Regions from separate parts of the Pseudoalteromonas sp. SG43-3 genome, predicted to be linked through region 3. Evidence: predicted binding sites of a transcription regulator. Region 3 holds the regulator's gene; each other region holds the start of a gene.

What was found. Region 3 encodes ArgR, which controls arginine synthesis, uptake and breakdown. Its sites were predicted from a motif close to ANTGAATANNTATTCANT; they were not measured.
Region 1: a site for ArgR is predicted at 3,398-3,415, ahead of H5157_RS11030 (OadG family protein). Genes of this name have one in related genera too.
Region 2: a site for ArgR is predicted at 4,882-4,899, ahead of argC (N-acetyl-gamma-glutamyl-phosphate reductase). Genes of this name have one in related genera too.

The regions. Positions count from the first base shown of each region.
Region 1 is NZ_JACJFC010000010.1:49,235-57,277, forward strand. Features, by position in the region: gene H5157_RS11015 (aldo/keto reductase family oxidoreductase) at 1-28, opposite strand, end outside; gene H5157_RS11020 (sodium ion-translocating decarboxylase subunit beta) at 171-1,301, opposite strand; gene oadA (sodium-extruding oxaloacetate decarboxylase subunit alpha) at 1,315-3,096, opposite strand; gene H5157_RS11030 (OadG family protein) at 3,108-3,353, opposite strand; gene H5157_RS11035 (DUF1328 domain-containing protein) at 3,873-4,046, shown strand; gene H5157_RS11040 (hypothetical protein) at 4,105-4,296, shown strand; gene H5157_RS11045 (YcxB family protein) at 4,430-4,897, shown strand; gene csrA (carbon storage regulator CsrA) at 4,948-5,139, opposite strand; gene H5157_RS11055 (aspartate kinase) at 5,231-6,448, opposite strand; gene alaS (alanine--tRNA ligase) at 6,455-8,043, opposite strand, start outside.
Region 2 is NZ_JACJFC010000001.1:280,467-288,509, forward strand. Features, by position in the region: gene H5157_RS01370 (PilZ domain-containing protein) at 1-865, opposite strand, end outside; gene radA (DNA repair protein RadA) at 1,230-2,615, shown strand; gene H5157_RS01380 (hypothetical protein) at 2,691-3,623, shown strand; gene argE (acetylornithine deacetylase) at 3,677-4,825, opposite strand; gene argC (N-acetyl-gamma-glutamyl-phosphate reductase) at 5,050-6,060, shown strand; gene argB (acetylglutamate kinase) at 6,061-6,828, shown strand; gene H5157_RS01400 (ornithine carbamoyltransferase) at 6,836-7,768, shown strand; gene H5157_RS01405 (argininosuccinate synthase) at 7,765-8,043, shown strand, end outside.
Region 3 is NZ_JACJFC010000005.1:59,892-67,934, forward strand. Features, by position in the region: gene ispB (octaprenyl diphosphate synthase) at 316-1,287, shown strand; gene mdh (malate dehydrogenase) at 1,373-2,305, opposite strand; gene argR (transcriptional regulator ArgR) at 2,531-2,998, shown strand; gene H5157_RS05890 (Dyp-type peroxidase) at 3,006-3,905, opposite strand; gene H5157_RS05895 (ABC transporter ATP-binding protein) at 3,954-5,003, opposite strand; gene H5157_RS05900 (iron ABC transporter permease) at 5,004-6,635, opposite strand; gene H5157_RS05905 (Fe(3+) ABC transporter substrate-binding protein) at 6,635-7,639, opposite strand.

The DNA.
Region 1 (8,043 bases), on a different contig from region 3:
AGTGCTTTGCTAAAGGCGTGTGAAGCATGATAACTATCCTTAAAATGTTGAAGAGCTGTTACTGTAAACAAAAAGTGCTGAACAAGAAACCATTTAGCGGTGAACAAATTAAGAACAAAAAAAAGCGCAGTAAACTGCGCTTAATGGTTAATCTATTTTAAATTACATTTTTAGCCAACAAGTGCTAATAAAATACCCGCAGCAACTGCACTACCAAGTACACCCGCTACGTTGGGTCCCATTGCATGCATAAGTAAAAAGTTATGTGGGTTACTTTCAAGGCCAACTTTATTAACTACTCGTGCCGCCATTGGCACAGCCGATACACCTGCCGCCCCAATTAATGGATTTATAGGCGTTTTAGATATTCGGTTAAGTCCTTTTGCCATAAATACGCCAGATGCCGTACCAATTGCAAAAGCCAGTGCGCCAAGCACTAAAATACCAATCGTCTCAACAGTTAAAAACTTATCTGCAGCAAGCTTTGAACCAACAGCTAAGCCTAAAAATATAGTTGTAACATTGATGATTTCGTTTTGAGCACTGTTACTTAATCTATCAACAACACCCGACTCTCGCATTAAGTTACCTAAACAAAACATACCTACCAGAGGTATAGCAGCCGGTAAAAACATAGCCGTTAAACTAAGCACCATAAGTGGAAAAATAATCTTTTCCTTTTTAGATACTTTGCGAAGCTCTGGCATTTTTATTTTACGCTCTTCTGGGGTTGTTAGTGCACGCATAATTGGCGGCTGAATAATTGGCACAAGTGCCATATATGAATACGCAGCTACTGCTATTGCGCCTAGTAAATCAGGTGCCAGTTTTGATGCTAAAAATATTGCTGTTGGCCCATCGGCACCACCTATAATGGCTATAGCCGATGCGTCCTGTAGAGTAAATTCAAAACCTGGCACATAGTTAAGTAATATAGCGCCAAACAATGTAGCAAAAATACCAAACTGTGCAGCCGCACCTAATAACAACATACGTGGGTTTGCAATAAGTGCGCTAAAGTCGGTCAGCGCCCCTACTCCCATAAATATCAACAGCGGAAAAATCCCCGTATCAATACCCACATAATAAACGTAGTACAAAAGCCCACCTGGGTCTGACAAACCTGCCACTGGTACATTTGTTAAAATTGCACCAAAACCAATAGGTAGTAATAATAGTGGTTCAAAGCCTTTAGCTATCGCTAAAAACAGTAATAAACACCCTACCGCAATCATTATTAACGATGGGATTGTAAAGTTAGCAATGCCTGTCGCATTCCAGAGGTTTAAAATACCTTCCATCCTCTATTTACTCCTAAGCTAATGCAATTATAGCGTCGCCGGTAGTTACAGCATCGCCTTCACTAACTAACACTTCAGCAATTGTTCCGGTATGCGTAGCGCGTATTTCAGTTTCCATTTTCATGGCTTCCATAATAATCACTACATCGCCTTCGTTAACAACTTGCCCAGCTTTTACTTTAATCTTAAAAATATTACCGGCTAGAGGCGCGTTAAGTGTTTCACCTGATGCAACCGAAGCAGATTGAGGAATGTGCTCAGAGTCTTTTAATGTTACTTCTTTAAGTTCACCACCTTGCGCTACGACTACGTCATAAACTTTACCATCTACTTTTACACTGTACTGCTCAGCCTTCACTTTGTTACTATTTGAAACTGATTTAGAAGGTGCTTTACTGCTTTTATCTTCAACAGAAGGTACTGGCTCAAATGCATCTGGGTTGTTGCGGTTTTTAATAAACTTCAAACCAACTTGTGGGAATAATGCATAAGTTAATACGTCATCAATTTGATCATCAGCAAGTGTTAAACCTTGCTCTTGTGCTTCTTTTAATAACTCAGCTTCAAGCGTTGCAAGCTCAGGTGCAATGTTATCAGCAGGGCGACAAGTAATAACTTCCGCTCCATCAAGCACGCGCTCTTGTAGCTCTTTATTCATTGGTGCTGGTGTTAAGCCATATTCACCTTTTAATACGCCAGCAGTTTCTTTAGTAATTGTTTTATAACGCTCACCCGTTAGCACATTAAGTACCGCTTGAGTGCCAACAATTTGCGACGTTGGTGTTACTAAAGGTAAAAAGCCAAGATCTTCACGTACACGTGGGATCTCAAGTAAAACCTCATTAAGCTTATCGGCTGCGCCTTGCTCTTTAAGTTGGTTTTCCATGTTTGTAAGCATGCCACCAGGTACTTGAGCTAATAAAATGCGCCCATCAACCCCTTTTAAGCTACCTTCAAATGCCGCATATTTTTTACGTACATCTCTAAAGTAAGCAGCAATTTCTTCTAGGTGGTTTAAATCAAGCTCAGTATCACGCTCAGTCCCTTCAACTATCGATACAATAGTTTCAGTTGCAGAATGTCCATAAGTCATACTCATTGATGAAATAGCGGTATCGAGCATATCAATACCAGCATCAATTGCTTTTTGGTAAGTAGCAGTACTTAAACCTGTTGTAGCGTGGCACTGCATAGCAATTGGAATAGATACAGTTTCTTTAAGTGCTTTAATTAGTTTTTCAGCATCGTACGGCTTTAATAAACCCGCCATATCTTTAATACAAATTGAGTGACAACCCATATCTTCAAGCTGCTTTGCAAGAGTTAGCCACATATCAAGTGTATGAACTGGGCTAACTGTGTACGAAATAGTACCTTGAGCGTGAGCGCCTACTTTTACAGCCGCTTTAATAGCTGTTTCTAGATTGCGAACATCGTTCATTGCATCAAATATACGAAATACGTCAACGCCATTTCTATGTGCACGTTCTACAAATTTTTCAACTACGTCATCAGCGTAATGGCGGTAACCTAATAAGTTTTGACCGCGTAATAGCATTTGCTGTTTAGTATTAGGCATCGCTTTTTTTAGTGCACGAATACGCTCCCAAGGATCTTCGCCTAAATAACGAATACACGAGTCAAATGTAGCACCGCCCCACGATTCAATAGACCAATAACCCGCATCGTCTAATTTGCTAGCAATCGGTAGCATATCGTCTAGGCGCATACGCGTTGCTAATAATGATTGGTGAGCATCGCGTAATACCAATTCTGTTAGTTTTAATTTAGCCATGTGTGTGCCCCTTATTTATTATTTGATTTGTACTGAGCAATGGCAGCACTAATAGCAGCGATGTGCTCATTAGGCACACCTTGAGATTTAAAAGATGGTGATTTAACTGGTGTCGCCACGTCAGGTTCGCTAAAGCGCGTCACCAAATTAGACATAAGCGTTACTGCACCAATTAATATCGACAGAAATACAAACACCCCAACCATGCCAGTAAGCATTAAGTTACCAGCCGTTGTGAGTAGAGCACCTATATCCATTTTTCTCCCCTTGAAACCCATATCGAAAATAAAAAATCGATTTAATTAAATATTTATTCACTGGATAATAACAAAACTAATCGCTTTGTCTACATCTTGTAAATTGGTAAAACCAATCAAACAATAAATAACATAACACTCAATTAATTTACATGCCATAACTCAGCAATCACGCGCTCTACAATACATACAAGAAATAACGACTATAGCTAATAGTTATATGGAAGTTGTTAATTAACTATCAAGCTAAGTAAAAATAAACACTAATTCTTAATATAAAATGCAAAGCCACACACCAATTGTTAATTGGTCTTACCAAAATAAGTTTATTTAGTGAACATTTAGCAGTTATTTGCAACAGTGTGAATAACTTACATAACAAAGCGTAAAAGTTACTAACCAACTAATAACTAGAATAACAGCAAAAACCCATAACTAATTGATATTTATGCCAAATAAATTTTGGCATATAACTGGCATTAGTTATTATGAGCAAATTTGATAACCAAGGAGAAAACAATGTTACGCTGGACAATTACATTTTTAGTTATTGCTTTAATCGCTGCAGTGTTAGGTTTTGGTGGCATCGCAGGTGCCGCAGCTGGTATAGCAAAAATTATATTTTTTATCTTTTTAGTACTTTTAGTGATTTCATTAGTTTCAGGTGCACTACGTGGTAAATCACCCAGGTAGATAAAGCATTCAACTAACAAACACTAAAATTTAATTAATACTTACAAGGAATTACACTATGAACTCTACAACTTTAAAAGCAGCACTAATCGCAGTATTTGCAGGTTTTTTCATGATGGGTTGTGAAGACAACCATGCAGAAGATGCTGGCGAACGTATCGACGAAGCAGTAACTGATGTGCAAAACTCTGTTGAAGATGCATGTGAAAATGTTAAAGAAGGCGTGAACGCTGAAGAAACTAACTGTTAATTCTTCTTGTACCGCTAAAAAAACGGCTTTCGAGCCGTTTTTTTGTGCCAGTAATAAAATCACTGACTATAAAGCTGCTCATTTAGCAGTTAGCTTGTTAAAATAAAAAAAACGATATTTAAAGCAAGGCAAAATGGCATTCACAACCACCTACACATTAGATAAACCCTACTTTTACGAGTGTTTTGATGAGTCACTCCCTTATAGTAAGCGTGCAAAACCTAAATACTTTTTACTTGTGTTGTTAGTTGCGCTTGGTCTATTTGGCATTTATGTTTTAAACGATCATTACTTAGGATCGTTTATGATCATGTTAGCGGTACTCGAATGCGTCGCTTTTTACTATCGCAGACCATGGTGGGTAACCAGACAAATGCTCAGCAGAGCATCAGGCTCTGAGGTAACACTTACCTTTGATGAAGAAGGTATTAAATCTTCTAATCATTACAAAAGCTATCAATTAGAATGGCAAAATATAAGCGAAGTAATAGACACCCAGCAAGGTATTATTATTAAAAATAAAAGTGGTATGCAGTACATATCAAAACAAATACTTAATCCTGAAACACTCGCTTTTATAAACAAAAAAGCCACTCAGTGAGTGGCTTTTAGTCTAGTTGAGTTAATTACTCAACTACGTATACGTGTTGATTAAGCATTGCCCGGATTAGGGTTCGACTTTTCAGCTTGTATGCGCATGTAAATCTCTTCACGATGCACTGATACGTCTTTTGGTGCATTAACACCGATTCGAACTTGATTTCCTTTAACACCTAGAACAGTAACTGTTACTTCGTCACCAATCATTAGGGTTTCACCTACTCTACGAGTTAGTATTAGCATTCTCTTGCTCCCATGTTCCAATAAAAATTATAAGATTCCGCTTAAACATACTAATGAAAATTAGACTGAAAAGTAAGTAAAAACTCGCAATCTATCCATTTTCTGTTAAAAATGCCTTGTGTAATGCACGAACAGCCAACTCTAAGTACTTTTCATCTATTAAAACTGAAATTTTAATCTCTGAAGTCGAGACTAAAACCACATTAATATTTTCCTGCGCTAATGCATCAAAAAATAAACTAGCGACACCAGAATGTGATTTCATACCCATGCCAACAGCAGAAACTTTAGCTACCGCTTGCAATCCGCTTATATTTTGAGCACTGAGCTGAGCTTGATCTTCACTCAATAATTCAAGTGCTTGCAGATAATCATTCGAGTGCACAGTAAAAGCATAGTCTATTTTTTCAAAGTTATGATTAACTTGATTAATCATATCTATTTCGATGCCATTTTCGGCAAAAAGTTTCAATATTTTTGAAAGATATTGCGTGCCCGTTGGCACACCTTGTACCTTAATTAAACATTCGTCACGATTAAACGCAATCCCCGATACAACCTTGCTTGGCATATCGTTCTCCTCAAAACTTATTAATGTACCTTCATCGGGATTAAAGCTCGAAAGCACCCTAAGTGGCACATTATGTTTTCCTGCGGCTTCTACTGAGCGAATATGCAAAACTTTCGCCCCTAAACTTGCCAGTTCTAGCATTTCGGCAAAGGTAACTTGGCTCATTCTGCGCGCGTTAGGTTCAACACGAGGATCTGTAGTATATACGCCGTCAACGTCTGTATAGATCTGGCATTCGTCAGCTTTTATAGCCGCAGCTATTTCCACAGCCGATGTATCGGTGCCGCCGCGCCCAAGCGTTGTAATGTTGCCCTCAACATCACGCCCCTGAAACCCAGCAATAATAGCAATACGATTATGCTCAAGCTCATGCTTTAAACGCGTAGCAGCAACCTCTGCAATACGAGCTTTACCAAACATGTTATCGGTTAAAATATTGACTTGATCGGCTAATAAGCTCACAGCAGAGTGGCCACGTTTTATAATAGCCATAGCAAGTAGTGATACAGAAACCTGCTCTCCGGTACTAATAAGTACATCTAGTTCACGGCTACTCGGGCGAGTATCAATTTGTTTGGCGAGATTAATTAAGCGGTTGGTTTCTCCCGACATAGCCGAGAGCACCACAACCACTTGATGTCCTTGTTGTCTGGTTTTTACAACAAGGTCGGCGACCGCTTCAATTCTCTCTATTGAGCCGACCGAAGTGCCACCGAATTTTTGAACAATAAGCGCCACTTAGGCTTAAGTACGCTCAGTTAACCAAGCTGTAACGCTATCTAGTGCAGCAGCAAGGTTTTGTGGCTCACTACCACCAGCTTGTGCCATATCTGGACGACCGCCACCTTTACCACCTACTTGGCCTGCCATGTGGTTAACTAACTCACCGGCTTTTACTTTGCCTGTTAAGTCTTTAGTTACACCAGCAATTAGGCTTACTTTGTCGCCACTGGCAACACCCAGTGCAATAACACCTGAGCCAATTTTGTTTTTAAGGTCATCAACCATACCGCGAAGTGCTTTAGATTCAGTACCTTCAACATTTGCTACAAGTAGCTTAACGCCGTTAATTTCAACAATCGAATCAAGTAAAGATGCACCCGCTGCACTTGCTAACTTATCGTTAAGTTGCGCAATTTGCTTTTCAAGGCCTTTAGATTTTTCAAGCAACGCAGTTACTTTTTCAAGTACCGATGCGCTATCGCCTTTAACTAAAGCAGCTACATCATGTAATTGTTGCTCTTGCTCGCTAACATAAGCAACTGCATCAGCACCAGTTACCGCTTCAATACGGCGAACGCCTGCTGCAATACCGCTTTCAGATACAATTTTGAATAAACCAATATCACCAGCGCGCTCAACGTGAGTACCACCACAAAGCTCAATAGAGTAGTCGCCAATAGTAACTACACGTACTTCGTCATCATACTTTTCGCCAAACAACGCCATAGCACCTTTCGCTTTAGCATCATCAATAGCCATAAGCTCAGTATTAAGTGCGAAGTTACGACGAATTTCGTCATTAACTACACGCTCAATTTCACGTAGCTCATCTTTAGTAACCGCTTCAAAGTGCGAAAAGTCAAAACGTAAACGATCAGGCTGAACAAGTGAGCCTTTTTGGCCTACATGGTCGCCTAATAATTGGCGTAGTGCTTCGTGTAAAATATGTGTAGCTGTGTGGTTTTTCTTAATGCTATCGCGGCGTGCATCATCAATAGTCGCATCCACTTTATCGTTAACACCAATGCGACCTTGCACAGTACCGTGGTGAGCAAAAGCATTACCAAGTTTAGTGGTATTAGTAACATTAAATTCGCCACCAGCAACTGTAATAGTACCCGTGTCGCCCGTTTGGCCGCCTGATTCAGCGTAAAACGGTGTGCGGTCTAATACTACAATACCTTGTTGACCATCTTCTAATAACTGAACAGCTTCGCCACCGGCAAAAATTTCTACCACTGTCGCGCTATGGTGCGTGCTGTCGTAGCCTTTAAACTCAGTAAGCTTTTCTGATTTTAATTGCTCATTGTAATCAGCACCAAACTTACCCGCTTGTTGCGCTGTTTTACGTTGTACAGCCATGCACTCTTCAAAACCTTGATGATCAATCGTCATCTGGCGCTCACGCGCAACATCGGCCGTTAAATCAGCTGGAAAGCCATACGTATCGTAAAGTTTAAATACTAAGTCGCCCGGTATAATATCGCCTTTAAGGTCACTTAAGCTTTCTTCTAAAATAGCTAAGCCACGCTCAAGTGTTTTACCAAACTGTTCTTCTTCAATGCGTAATACTTTTTCGATAATTTCTTGTTGCTTAGCAAGCTCTGGGT
Region 2 (8,043 bases), on a different contig from region 3:
CATATAAAGACGTTACGCGAGGAATGTAGTACTGCTCATACCCCTTTGATACTACAGCATCGAGCGTATTATCTAGATTTACTTTATAACGACGCTTATTACCATGAATAAAACTTTCTAAAAAGTCATTAAAGGCATCGTTGTTTTCTATATAAGTGCGCTTTAAGCGGATGTGATTAAATTCACGAGAGATATTTTCTACTGCAACAACTTCGTATTGAATACCGTTTTTTAGGCCAAGTTCAAAGTCTTGCTCAAGGCCTACTAAGCGCATTGCGATGAGTTCGCCTTTTTTTATAGAGTAGCGCGTTGCAAGCTTAACTTTACAACCGCTTAAAGATATATCTGAGGTGCTAGCAGCAATGTTCTTTTTATCTTTGTAATCAATCGTTACTTTTATTGAGTAATTCATTCGCTCTTCACGGCGGCTCTCGTAAGAGGCAAACTTAATTACTTCAGTGTTTAAGTTATTTTCTAACTCTTGTAACTCTGATTTTTCGGCTGCTTGTTTTTGTAATACGCGGTGGTTATTTTCTGTATTCATTACGGCTTCGTAAACAGCTAAGGTGTATTCACCATGTTGTTTAAGCGCTTTTTCAAACACTTCAATGGCTGTGTCATCCATAAAGTGTTGCTTGCCGTTATGCTCATATGGTTTTACTTGGCCTGTCACCAATCCGCGAAGATCAACAAAACGTGCCACTGGCTGAGATAAACGCGACATTTCCATTTTCATTAAAAATTGCTCAGGTTTAGTTAACCCTGCGGTTTTTGATTTGAAAATTAGATCAAATTTAGCGTTGCCTAAATATGTTTTTAACTCATTCACGAGGTCTTCGTGTTTGAGCATTATGTCATCAGCCATTTATAAAACCATCACCGTCTAATTGAAAAAGTAGGTATACTGTTAAGTCCATTTATTAGAAGTTCAATAAACGTTAAATCGCGCTATGTTATTAATATAGGTACAATTATTTGAGTTACTACTGTTTAGCTCTTGTTATGTATGTGTTATTTGCCATTTTATTGGCAAGTTACTTTAAACTATTACAAAGCAAAAAGTATGCCCTAAATTATAGCTAAAAAGAAACACCATGTGTATTTATTGATTGTGACGCTAGATTTTTAAGCAGGCAAGAGTTTGTTGCTAAGTAAATGCCTGAAATGGCCAAATAAGCGCTTAATAGTAAGAATTTTTTTTAATTAAAGAATAGTAGGTAAAGTTATCAATGGCTAAAGCGGCAAAAGTAGAATTTGTTTGTACCGAATGTGGCATGAACTATCAACGTTGGCAGGGTCAATGTCGCTGCGGTGCGTGGAACACATTAGCGGAATTTAAGCCTTCAGCAGGGCACAGTAAAAAAGCATCAATACGAGCAAACGTTGGTGGTTATGCTGGTGGTGTTGGTGGTGGCTCTAAAAAAATCAATGATATTGCTACATCAGAGGCTGAAAAGCAGCTAACTGAAATCGGCGAGCTTGATCGCGTACTAAGCGGCGGGGTGACTACTGGCTCTGTTAATATAATTTCGGGCGATCCGGGGGCAGGTAAGACAACTTTGCTATCTGACTTAGTGGCGAGAATGTCACAGCGGATGCCGTCACTTTACTGTACGGCAGAAGAATCTTTATCGCAGTTTAAAAACAGGGTAAATCGTTTAAAGTTAAACTATAACCCGGACGAGCTTTATTTACTTTCAGAAACGAGCGTTGAAACCATCATCGAAGAGCTCGAGAAAAATAAAATTAAGTTTGCTGTTATTGACTCTATTCAAGCTGTTGTAACCGATACGGCAAATGGTAGCCCAGGTTCGCCTTCGCAGGTAAAAAGCGCCGCCCAAGCATTAACTCAGTACTGTAAGCAAAATGATGTAACCATGTTCATTATTGCTCACGTAAATAAAAATAACGAAATAGCAGGCCCTCAAACACTTGTACATATTGTTGATGCGCTTTTACACATAGATACCAACGATGGGCAAATACGAACCCTTAGGGCAAATAAAAACCGCTTTGGTGATATTGATACTGTTGGCATTTTTAAAATGTGTGAACGTGGAATGTTAAGCGTTGATAATCCAAGTGAAATATTTTTATCGGGTTCAACCACCGACTCACCTGGCTCTACTATTACCTGTATTCGTAAAGGGAATCGTAATTTATTGCTTGAGATTCAATGTTTAACTACCGAAACAGAAGCTGAATTTCCGCAGCGTGTTTGTGTTGGTTTAAATATGAATCGTATAAAAATGCTGACCGGTATATTACGTAAGCATACTAAAACTAAAATATTTCACGATACGTTTTTTAATATTGTGGGTGGTTTAAGAATTGATGAGACAGAAACCTGCATCGATTTAGCATTAGTAACCGCGTTACTTAGCAGTTTAAACGAATTTGTTGTACCTCGTACCACGTGTATTATGGGAGAACTTAGCTTAAACGGCGATGTACGCCCAATAGACAGTGGTGTACCGCGTGTTAAAGAGGCTGCACAACATGGTTTTACAGAAATATATATTCCATTTCGCAATTACCATAAATCGATGGAAGGGCTAGGCGCTAAAATTACCCCTGTAAAAACCGTACATGAGTTACTTAGTTTGATTAATTAACACTTATCGGTGATGTTCTTCAGTGTTACTCTTAAGTTGAGACACTTTATAGAAAGAATTAAATAAGGAAATGACATGAAAAAATTAGTTATAGTTGCAGCTCTTGTGGCCGCAGGCGTGGGTGGTGTTAGTTACGCAAACTACGTAGCAACTCAAGAAGTGCGTGCAGAAGTAGATAAGCAACTTGCTTTAGTAAGCGAGCAAACTGGCGCTACATTTAAATACGCTGGTTTATCGGCAAGTGTTATTTCAAAGAGTGTAGAAATAACAAACATGGAAGTAATAAGCCCTGAAGGTGACAATGTTGCTAATATTCAAAGCATTGAAATAACTGGTTACGAGCCGGATAAAATATCACCACATACATCATTTGATGTAAAAAGCTTTCAGTTTGATAAAAGCTTCGTATCAAAATTACCAGCTGATACAAACGAAATGTTAGCGTCGGCAAGTTACGACTTACATTCATCACTTGATTACGATGAAGAGTCTGGCAATAGTGATGTAGTAGTTAAGCTTGATGCAAAAGACATTGTTAGTTTTAATATGGATATGGGTTTAGCTAATTCAAAAGCGTTAATGGATGCTTCATTGGCTATTAGCAAGGCGCAGCAAGAAGCGGGTGATCAACCGCTGACGTATGAGCAAGAATTACAGCAGCAAACACTTGTTATGCAAGCAATGAGTAAATTAGAGCCGCGTAATGTTAGCTTTGCCTTAAATAACCAGGGTAAATTAAAAGATTTACTCTCAAGCGAGCTTGAAAAGCAAGGTATGACGCTTGAGCAAATGGAAATGACGCTAGAGCAACAGTTACAACAAGCTCCTGTAACTGAAGATATTGCAGAGGCTTTAACTAGCTTTGCGAAAGGTTTAAATTCATTCAGTGTGTCTGCAAAGCTACCTGAAGGTAAAACTATGATGGAAATTAACCAACAAGTTATGATGCTAGTAGGGCAACCTGAAGAGCTAGTTAAGTTTATTAACTTAGAAGTTAAAGGTGATTAGGCCTTAGTTCTGTATTAATAAAGGCGCCAATTGGCGCCTTTATTGTAATCTTATTAGCTAAAGCAATTTGCTTTTATAAGATTAGTGATTATTTGTTGTGATGGTTTTATTTTTTCCATCGCTAAAAATTCATCAGGCTGGTGTGCTTGGTTAATTGAGCCTGGGCCCATTACAATCGTTTCACAACCGAGTTGCTGGATAAACGGCGCTTCAGTGCAGTAATTTACTGCGACCGCTTTTTGCCCCGCTATTTTTTCAGCCATTTTTACTAAAGCACTGTCGGTGCTCCCACTAAATGCCGGTATTGGTTCATGTAAATCAATAACGCTCACCGCATTTGGGTATTGCTGATTTATCTCTTTCGTTGCATCGAGTACTAATGCTTGTAGTTCTTGTACACTTAAACCTGGTAATGGGCGCATATCTATATGCATTTCACAGCAACCACAAATTCTATTCGCGTTATCGCCGCCATGAATATTACCTAAGTTTAATGTTGGATAAGGGATTTCGAAGTGGTTTATTGAATACTTATGCTTTAATTGTTCTTTTAAGATCATCAATTTTGTAATCACTTTATGCATTACTTCAATGGCGTTAAGACCACGTTCGGGATCGGAGCTATGCCCAGAGCGACCAACCACTCTTATTGCTGTACTCATATGGCCTTTGTGCATAAATACTGGCGTCATATCAGTAGGTTCGCCTATTATACAACGCGCAGGTTTTAAATTCGGGTGCTTACATATTTGTTGTGCACCAGCCATCGTTGTTTCTTCGTCGGCGGTGGCAAGGATTAAAATAGGCTGAGTTTGCTGCTTTTCATCAAGTTCACTAATCGCTTGTAATACAAAAGCAAAAAAGCCTTTCATATCAATACTTCCTAGCCCATACAATTTGTTATCGAGTTCGGTAAGTTTAAATGGATTATGATTCCAACGACTGTCATCAAAAGGCACTGTGTCGGTATGACCAGCTAGCATTAATCCGCCATCACCTTCTCCGCGTTTTGCTAATAAATTATAGCGCCCTTTACCTCCTTCTAATTCTATAATTTCACACGTAAAACCGATTGTTTCGCACCAACTGGCTAGGAGTTCAATTACGTTTTTATTGCTCATACACAGGTTGTCTTCAATAGCACTAATAGAAGGGGCTGCAATCAATTGTTGGTACATGGAAATAAACGAAGGCAAAGGCATAAAAAAATCCAAAATTATTATTCAATTTAATTGCATAACAATATAAAAGTATTTATGATGAATATCAATTCACTTTTTAAGCATAAATATATTAAAAGTAACGCCATGAAAATAATGCGACGATAATCAAAATTCATTAATAAAAAAGACTTAATTAGCGTCTAAGCTAGTTTAAGCGAACATTATAGATAAGTAGTAATTAATTTTAAGATAACGAGTAACAAATGAATGTAGTGATTATTGGCGCAAGCGGATACAGCGGCGCAGAGTTAGCAAGTTTAGTTGCTAAGCATCCAAACTTAACTTTAACAGGCTGTTATGTATCTGAGGGTAGCTTAGATAAAAATAAATTGCTAAGTGATTTATACCCAGAGCACCTTGGCTTACTAGACTGCCCTTTACTTCCTCTTAGCGTATCAGCTTTTGATGACATTCAAAGTGATGCTGATTACGTATGCTTATGTACCGATCACAAAGTAAGTGTTGATCTAGCGCCGCAATTTTTAGCTATGGGTAAAAAGGTATTTGATTTATCTGGTGGCTATCGTTTAGCAAGCAATGACGACTACGTTACTTACTATGGTTTTGAGCATCAACATCCAGAGCTTTTAAATGAAGCGGCTTACGGTCTAGCTGAGTGGAACCATGATGCTATCGCTAATGCAAAGCTAATTGCTGTTGCAGGCTGTTACCCAACAGCAGCGCTTAATGCGCTAAAACCGCTTAAGCAAGCAGGCTTATTAAGCAGCGAAAGTATTATTATTAATGCGGTTTCGGGCGTTACAGGCGCAGGGCGTAAAGCCAGTGTAGGAACGCATTTTTGTGAAGTGTCGCTTGCACCTTATGGTTTGTTTAACCATCGCCACGGCCCTGAAATTGAACAACACCTTGGCCACAAAGTGTTGTTTACACCGCATCTAGGTAATTTTCCGCGCGGTATTTTAGAAACTATTTATGTACAGCTTAAGCCAGGCGTTACCAAGGAAAACGTTGCATCGGCTTATCAAGTACTTTCGAGCGAGCCATTAATTCGTTTATTAGGCGATAAAGTACCTTCAATTAAAGGTGTAGCTAAGCAGCCATTTGTTGATATTGGCTGGCAGCAACAAGGAACGCAGTTAATTGTGATGTCTGCTATTGATAACTTATTAAAAGGCGCTGCTGGACAAGCTTTACAGTGTATTAATATTTCTATGAATTTAGATCATACCACTGGTTTAAAAGGAGCGTTTTAAATGAGTAAAAAAACGTGGGTAATTAAACTAGGTGGTGCAGTACTTAATACAGAAAATGCAGCAAAAGCGTTGTTTGATGTATTAAATGAGCAAACAAATGATGAGTTTGTGATTGTACATGGCGGTGGCGCTTTAGTTGATACATGGTTAAAACAAGCGGGTTTTGCCAGTGCTAAACACCAAGGATTACGTATTAGCCCAGCAGAGCAAATGCCTTATATAGTGGGTGCACTCGCAGGTTGCGCTAATAAACAATTAATGACTCAAGCTATTAGTGCAGGGCACAAACCTGTGGGCTTAAGCCTTTTTGAGGCAGGTGTTACTGCCACTCAAAAGCTAAAAGCGCTTTGCTTAGTGGGTAAATGTAAAAGCAACGACGATTCTATTGTTAATGATTTACTTAAAATCGGTCGCCTACCGATTGTTAGCTCTATAGGCTTTGATGAGCAAGGGCTTTGGTACAACGTAAATGCAGATGAAGCAGCAGCGGCTATTGCTAGTAACTTAAATGCTGAGCTTATTTTTATGACGGATGTTGAAGCAGTGCTTGACGAAAATAAACAGCCGTTACATCAACTTGACACAAAACACATTGATACTTTAATTACAAATGGAGTAATTGTGGGCGGGATGGAGGTCAAAGTTAAGACCAGCCTTCACGCTGCCCAACATTTACGACGCGGTGTGTATATTTCCAGCTGGCAAAAGCCAGAAAATTTAACTGCTCTGCTACAAGGCGAGCATGTCGGAACTAAGATTACACCATAGGTTTATTATGTTTGAGAATTTTTTAACGGGTTTAGAGTTAGACCAAGAAGGCGCACTTAATTTATTAAAGTTAGCGCAAGATATAAAAGCAAAACCAGAAAAATACAGCAACGTATTAGCGGGAAAATCAATCGTAACATTGTTTGAAAAACAAAGTTTACGTACTCGCTTATCGTTTGATATAGGTATTAACCGCCTTGGTGGCCATGCAGTTTATTTAGATCAGCAAAATGGCGCTATGGGTGCACGTGAATCAATTAAAGATTTCGCACTTAATATTTCTACTTGGGCCGATGGTATTGTTGCACGCGTAAATCAGCACAGCACATTAACTACATTAGGTGAATACGCATCAGTACCGGTAGTAAATAGTTTGTGTGATTTATACCACCCATGCCAAGCTCTTGCTGATTTTTTAACGCTTCAAGAAGTTCACGGCGATGTGAGCGAGCTTAAAGTGGCTTACTTAGGTGAGGGCAACAATGTAACTCATTCATTAATGCTTTTAGCGGCAACGCTTGGCACTGATTTTGTTGCTGTAACGCCAAAAGGCAGCTCGCCTGATTCGCAAATCCTTAAAAAGGCAGAGCAAATAGCGGCAATGAATGGCGCATCAGTGATGGTAAGTGACCGTGTTGAAGCGGCTGTTGGTGCAAACGTTGTATATGCAGATACTTGGGTATCAATGGGTGATACAACACCGCTTGAGCAAGTTAAAGAAAAATATATGCCTTATCAATTAAATCAGGCATTGCTAGATCAAACAGGTGCAACTACGGTATTACATTGCCAACCGGCACACCGTGAATTTGAAATTACCTCTGAGGTAATGGATGGTCCAGCATCGAAAATTATTCAACAAGCAGAGAATCGCATGCACGCGCAAAATGCTTTGCTAGTTACATTACTAAATCCAAATTTTGTTAAGGAACACCTATGAGTTCAATTAAAAAAGTCGTTTTAGCCTATTCAGGTGGTCTTGATACATCGGCTATCGTGCCATGGTTAAAAGAAAACTACGGTTGTGAAGTTGTTGCGTTTGTAGCGGATGTAGGTCAAGGCGCAGAAGAACTTGAAGGCGTAGAAGCTAAAGCAATCGCTTCAGGTGCTTCAGAATGTTACGTAGTTGATTTAAAAGATGAAATGGTAAGTGATTACATTTATCCAACACTTAAAACGGGCTCGATTTACGAAGGTACTTATTTACTAGGTACG
Region 3 (8,043 bases):
AAATGAATAAAAAGTAGCTGCTTTGAGAGCAATTCAATATTTACCCCATTTTATATTAATTGGCCCTTTTGCCAAGCGCTTTTTAACTCTTAGCCGAAATAAATTAATGTACTCAAATATGACCCTCACAGCTCAATATCTAAGCACACCATAAACTCTATATTGATTATCAATTAATCAGTTATCTTGGCTAATTCAGTCTAAATTAAGTACTTTAATAGTGTTTTTTCAATCAATCGTCACAAAATATCGAGCTAGTGCATTTTTTGTTGTACAATCTGCGCCGTTCACACATAAAAATTGGCTCGGAGATCAATGGATATAAAAGCTATCCAGGCGTTAATCGAAAGCGATATGAATGACGTCAATCAACTTATACATGCGCAAATGCGCTCAGATGTGGCGTTAGTTAATCAGCTTGGTTTATATATAGTTAGCAGTGGCGGCAAACGCGTTCGTCCAATGCTGGCTATTTTAGCAGCCAAAGCGCTCGGTTATCAGGGTAAAGATCACATAACACTTGCAACAATTGTTGAGTTTATCCATACAGCAACGCTATTGCATGATGATGTTGTAGATGAATCAAACTTACGACGTGGCACGCCTACAGCAAATGCTGAATTTGGTAATGCTGCTAGCGTATTGGTTGGTGACTTTATTTACACTCGCTCATTTCAGCTTATGGTTGGCCTTGGAAAAATGCAGATTATGCAAGTACTTGCCGATGCAACAAACATTATTGCTGAAGGTGAAGTATTGCAGCTGATGAACTGCAATGACCCAGATACGACTGAAGCCAGCTATATGCAGGTTATTTACTCTAAAACGGCTAAATTATTTGAAGCAGCTACAGGCCTTGCTGCCATTATCACAGAGCAAGACCAAGCGACACTTGATGCACTAAACCTATACGGTATGCATTTAGGTACTGCGTTTCAACTAGTAGATGACGTACTCGATTACAATGCAGATGCTGAGCAGCTAGGTAAAAACATTGGCGATGATTTAGCTGAAGGCAAACCAACCCTTCCGCTTATTTATGCTATGCAACATGGTAGCGAGCAGCAAACACAGCTCATTCGTGATGCAATAGAGCACAGTAATGGTATGGAGCATTTAGAAGAAATTTTAACTGCACTAAAACAAACTAATGCGCTTGAGTTTACAATGCAAAAAGCAGAGCTTGAGGCCGAAAAAGCCATTGCCTGTTTAGACTTTTTAGCTGAGTCTGACTATAAGCAAGCACTTATAAGCCTTGCCCGTATTGCGGTTGACCGCGACCACTAGTTTTAACTAGTTACACAGTGTGACATTAATTCTGAGCAATAAAAAAGCCTGCAAATGCAGGCTTTTTTGTTGCTTAAAGCGGCTATTACGCCATGAAATCAACACCTTCTTTGATGTCTTTTTTCAGAGTTTCAAGCATGTCATTTTTTGCTTTTGTTTCAAATGCGCTTAGTTCGCCGTAAGAAAGAATTTCTTCTACGCCGTTTTTACCTAAACGTACTGGATGTGCAAAGTACTCTGCATCGCCATTTTCAACAGCAACGTAAGCGTAATCTACAACTTCTTCACCTTGTAGGCCTTTAACTAAAGACATACAAAAACGAGCTGCAGCAGCACCCATAGATAGCGTAGCTGAACCACCGCCTGCTTTAGCATTTACAACTTCAGTACCCGCATTTTGGATACGTGGAGTAAGTGCAGCAACTTCTTCATCAGTGAAAGAAACACCTTCAACTTGAGAAAGTAGAGGCAGAATAGTTGTGCCTGAGTGACCACCAATTACTGGTACTTTTACAGTTGCTACGTCTACGCCTTTAAGTTCAGCAACAAATGCTTCTGAACGAATAACGTCAAGCGTAGTAATACCGAATACGCGTTTAGCGTCGTAAGTACCTGCTTTTTTGAATACTTCAGCAACAATTGGAACTGTGCCATTTACTGGGTTAGTAATAATACCTACTAACGCTTTAGGACAGCTGGCAACAATGCCTTCTGCTAACGTTTTGATGATGCCAGCATTTACATTGAATAAATCAGCACGATCCATACCTGGTTTACGCGGCATACCCGCTGGGATAAGAACGATGTCAGAGCCTTCAAGCGCTTTATTTAAATCGTCTGCGCCAAAGCCTGCAACTTTAACATCTGTTGGGATGTGAGAAAGGTCAACCGCAACACCTGGTACTACTGGTGCAACATCATAAAGTGATAATTCAGAGCCAGCTGGTAAGCCTGTTTTTAATAATAAAGACAACGCTTGGCCGATACCGCCTGCAGCACCTAATACAGCAACTTTCATTGGAATTCTCCGTAATTTGAGGTAGGAAACATTTGTGGCTCTTAAGATAATGAAATTAGCGACTAAAAACAAATTTATCCTGTCTATTTCAAGTATATTTTCGACCATAGTCGTAAACTTATGTGATTTAACGCATCAAACTGGCAAGTTAACTAAACAACTGCTGCATAATTATTCATTTTTGTGTAGAATTTGCGGCATAAATAACAAAAACGAATAAAGACTATGCAACCACAAGATAAACAAGAAGCACTGGTAAAAGCATTTAAATCACTATTAAAAGAAGAAAATTTTGGCTCTCAAGGCGAAATAGTTGATGCGTTAAAAGATCAAGGTTTTGACAATATAAGCCAAAGTAAAGTATCACGCATGTTAAGTAAATTTGGCGCTGTACGCACACGTAATGCCAAACAAGAAATGGTTTACTGCTTACCTGCTGAAATGGGTGTACCTACGGCTAAAAGCCCATTACGCCAATTAGTAATCGACATTATGCACAACGAAATGATGATCATCATTCGTACCAGCCCAGGTGCTGCTCAGCTTATTGCACGTTTATTAGATTCATTAGGTAAAGCAGATGGCGTACTAGGAACAATTGCAGGCGACGATACTATTTTTATCGCTCCTGCTAAAATATCTGAAATAGATGTAACACTTGAACGTGTTCGCATTTTATTTGATACAGTTTAATAGCAAACTAAATTTGTTTTAAAAACCCTATTGAAGGTGCAAAGAAAGCAGAGCCCATATCGGCTTGAGTAAAATCAAGCCAGTGGTCGTAGCAATCCCCTTCCCCTAAACGACTATTAAGTACTTTTTCAAATGCGGTGCCCGTACAAGCGCATGTAATTGATAACATTCCCTGCTCATACACGTCGCCATAAGGCATGCTTTGATTTAATAGTAGCGGTTGTCCGTCTTCGTCTTTTAGCTCACTTCGCGAAGCATGGCTGGTTTCGATCGCTGGGGTAATTAGCGTGTTATCAAGACGCGTACGTCCCATTATTTGCTCTTGCTCACTCAATGATAAATGCTGCCACATAGTTAAATCATGTTTATAACGCTGAACATGAATATAACTCCCCTGATCTTCAAAGCTACCAGGGTTGCTGATTAAAGCCGTAGCGCGCTTTTTTCTTCCATGTGCGGTGTCGCCACCATAAATAAAACCGTTAAAATCACGACCATCTAAAAAACGAAAATTACGAATTTGCTCCACCAGCTCAACATCGGGGGCAAATAATTTTAAAATTTGCAGCGCAAATAAATGGTTAACATCTTCACGGTCAGAGCGAATTTGCACAAATAAATCGCACGGTTGTACGCTCATTTGGTGATCGCTATGGGTTATATTGGGAAAGCTCTGTAATTCGCTTGGGATGTATTCAGGGAGGATATGCGGCCAATATTGCGCACCAATAGCAACCATACAAGAGAGCATTGATTCTGAAAATTGATCGCTAAATTCTTCTTCAATAGCGCTTACTTGTTTTAACTTTGCGCGAAGTGATTCATCTTGACCATCAAACACATTAAAAAATAAGTGCAAACCGTGTAAGTTTGCTTCAGCACAAATCCCTGATTGCGCTTGCGCCATTGTTATTCCTTAGTTTTACAGATAAAAACACAGCGAATAACAAATTAATTACGATTCGAAAAAATTCACCGTGTGAGGTTTTATTTTTATTATAACCTGATCATTATTTTCAAATGACTGGCCATATTGTGCAGCAACTTCAATTTCTTGTTCATCAATAACAAGCGAATAAACATACGCCGAACCAATAAAGCGACGACTTATGATTGTAGCTCGCTTGCTGAATTTGTCACTTTGGTTATCTGCCACTAATTCTATTTGATGAGGGCGCACATATATAAGCCCTGCACTTACATTATGCTTACTCTCAACATAAGATTCGACTAAACCAAATGGTGTTTTATATTCAGTTGCGGTTAACACTTCTGCGCTTAAGTATATGCCCTGACCCAGAAACTCTGCAACCTCCTTTGAACATGGAGATGCAAAAAGCTGCTCAGGCGTGCCTTGTTGTGCAATTTTACCGCGATGCATAATGGCAAGTGTATCTGAAAACGCAAACGCCTCTTCTTTTGAGTGTGTAACAAACACAGCAGATACTTGAGTTGCTTTAATAATTCGACGTATATCGGCAATTAATTCAAAGCGCACTTGTGTGTCGATGTTTGAAAAAGGCTCATCAAGGAGTAATAAACTAGGTTTATAAGCTAATGCACGAGCGATAGCGACGCGTTGCTGTTGGCCACCCGATAACTGGTGTGGAAACCTGTCAGCACAGCCAATTAAATGTACAAGCTTAAGCATTTCATCAACGCGTTGCTGCTTTTGAGCTTTGCTCATATTACTAAGCCCGAATGCAATATTATTTGCCACCGTTAAATGCGGAAACAACGCATAATCTTGAAACATCATGCCGATGTTACGATGCTCAGGTGAGACAAAAGATTGCTCATCACTCACTAATTTACCGTCTATAAAAATAGACCCTTGCTTGGCTTCAATTAAACCTGCAATCGCCTTTAATGTGGTTGTTTTGCCGCATCCACTCGCCCCGAGTAGGCAAACAATTTCATCTTTACCCACTGTTAAATCTAAATCGTGAATAACCTTTGTGCCGTTATAGTGATAGCCCACGCCTTGTAAAATTAAACTACTCATTTAACTACGCTGCTCCATAGAACGATTAATAAAATACAAAGGAATAAACCCAACGATAACAATAAATAATGCAGATATTGAAGCAAGCTCTAATTGCTCGTCGCTCACATACTGAAATACATGAGTAGCTAAGCTTTCAAAATTAAACGGTCTGAGCAATAGCGCAGCTGGCAACTCTTTCATACACTCAATAAATACCAATAAGGCAGCAGTGAGCAATCCTCTTCGCAGTAAAGGTAGGTGCACTAAACGCAGCGTTTGCCCTTGGCTTTTACCCATTGATTGGCTTGCCATATCAAGTGATGGACTAATACGTAAAAAACTCGACTCAATTGCTCCGTGTGCAATGGCGTAAAACCTAACAATATAAGCAATAATAATAGTAAGAATGCTACCTGTAAGCAGTAAGCCAATGTCTAAGTTATACGGCTCGAGTGCTGTGTTAATAGTGTTCTCTAATAATGTAAGAGGTAATAAAACCGCAATAGCGAGTACAGTTCCTGGCAACGCATAACCTGTGCTTGCTAAACGACCAGGAATAAGCGGATACGCTTGCTTTGCAACACGCTGATAAAAAACCACAAAAACACTCAATGTAATGGTTATAACACTTACAACCCCTGCCACTTTTAAACTTTGCCAAGCGTAACTAAAAAACTCAACATCCCATGCTTTATCAAAGTAGGTAATGGCGTAATTTATAAGTACTGCAATAGGAATTACAAAAGCGATAAGTAAAATAAAGCTACAAAATGCCGTTGCGAGCCAAGCAGACTTTCCTTTTAATACATAGAGCGATTCGCTATTTACACTTGATTGGCGCTCAAATACCGCTTGGTTTCGGCGACTAAAACGCTCTGCCATTAATGCTAAAAATAACAGCAGTAACATCACACCCGATATTTTAGCGGCCGCTGTAAGTGAGTAATAACCAAACCACGTATCGTATACGGCGGTTGTTAATGTACTTACGGCAAAATAACTTACTGTTGCAAAGTCGGCCATGGTTTCCATACTAATAAGTGCAAGGGCCGCCACAATTGCCCCACGAGAGAGTACTAAGCTGACTTTAAAAAAGCTTTGCCAAGGAGATAGCCCCATTAACTGGCTAGCTTGTACTAATTTGAATGACTGCTCGCGAAGGGCCGTTTTAAAAATTAAAAATAAATACGGGTAAAGCACCAAGGCAATCATAACTATGGCGCCGGGTAGTGTACGTATATCAAAAAACCAATAGTCATTAGGCGATTGCCAGCCAAACCAGTCTCTCAGTGCTATTTGTACAGGGCCCGCATAATCTAATAAATCAGTGTATACATAGGCAATAATATAGGTGGGCATAGCAAGGGGCAGCATAAGAGCCCATTCAAACTGTTTTTTACCCGGGAAACTACAGTAAGCCGTTAGCCACCCAAGTGGCAAAGCTATGGCGCAGCTAAGGACGCAAACACCTAAAACAAGCAATACGGTATTGTTTATGTAATCCCAAAGCACGGTATCCCACAGGTGAGAAAACACCTCAGAGCTACCTTGTAGAGATTCAAAAAGAAGAAAAAACAACGGAGCCGATAGAATTAAGCCTGTCGACCACGCAAAGAGCTGCCATTTAGACAGCTTAAATTTATTAGTCATTAAAGATCGAACTTCACCTCATCAATTAGCTTAAGCGCTAACGGACGATATTTACTAATCTCATCAAGTGGCAAGCTGTCTTCTTTAAAACTACCCCAAGAGGCAACCAAACTTGATAGTTCAACACCCGACTTAACTGGATACTCCATATTTAATGAGGCATACATGTTTTGTGCTTTGCTATCGGTCATATACTCGATGAGCTTTAATGCATTTTCAGGGTTTTTAGCATATTTGGTAATAACCGCACCCGAAACATTTATGTGTGAGCCACGATTAGTTTGATTCGGAAAGTTAATATTTACGGCCTCAGCCCAACCTTTTTGCTCTTTATCTTCTAGCATTTTGCCAAGGTAGTAACTATTACCTAATGCCAAGTTACATAAACCTTCTTTAACAGCTTTAACTTGAGCACGATCGTTACCTTGGGGCTTGCGTGCTAAATTAGCCTTAACACCTTCAAGCCACTCTTTAGTTTGCGCTTCACCATGGTGTGCAATCATAGAAGCCACTAAACCTAAATTATATGGATGTTTGCCAGAGCGCGTACAAATTTGTCCTTTGTATTTAGAGTCTGCTAAATCTTCATAAGTGAGCTTAGGTAACTCACCAACTCGCTCTTTTGATGAATATACATTACGCACTCGCTTAGTAAGCGCAACCCATTGGCCATCACCGTCACGAAATGCGGCTGGAACATTATTATTTACACTGTCACTTTTTATAGTTTGTGTTAATTTTAAATCTTCTAATTGAATAAGCGCGCTAAAGTTAGAGGTTAATACTAAATCAGCTTTACTGTGCTTGCCTTCGCGTTTAACACGCTCAATTAGCCCTTTTTTAGCAAAAACAACATTGGTTTTTATGCCTGTTTGCTTTGTAAAATCTTCTAAAATTGGCTGAATTAAAAACGGTTGACGAAAAGAGTAGATGTTAACAACATCGTTTGCAAAGACTGGTGCCGATGCAACTACCCCTAAAACAAGTGCAAATACTTTCTTCATTATTCCACCTAAATAACTATTATTATCAACGAATTCTACCGTGCTCATTCTAAAAGTGCACACTTTAAATAAATGTAAATATGTAAATAACGCCCAAAAAGGAAATACGGTGTAAGAGATGTCTTACGGATGTGACAGCTAATGAGTAAAAAACAAGATAAAAAACAACCTAAAAACAGTTAAGCACATGAATTATATTAAATTTATTTTTATTACTATTGCAAAAACACTAATTGAATGTAGTTTTATCTCTATTTTAGTTGCTCTATTGCACTATAATTTACGCATCAACCAAGCAATGACGCTTATTGAGTAAAAGGAAATGGACTGCTTACTCAACCAACCAATGATTAGGTTATCAGGACAACACGGATTTTAGGACAGGCTCAGGATGAGTATCACAA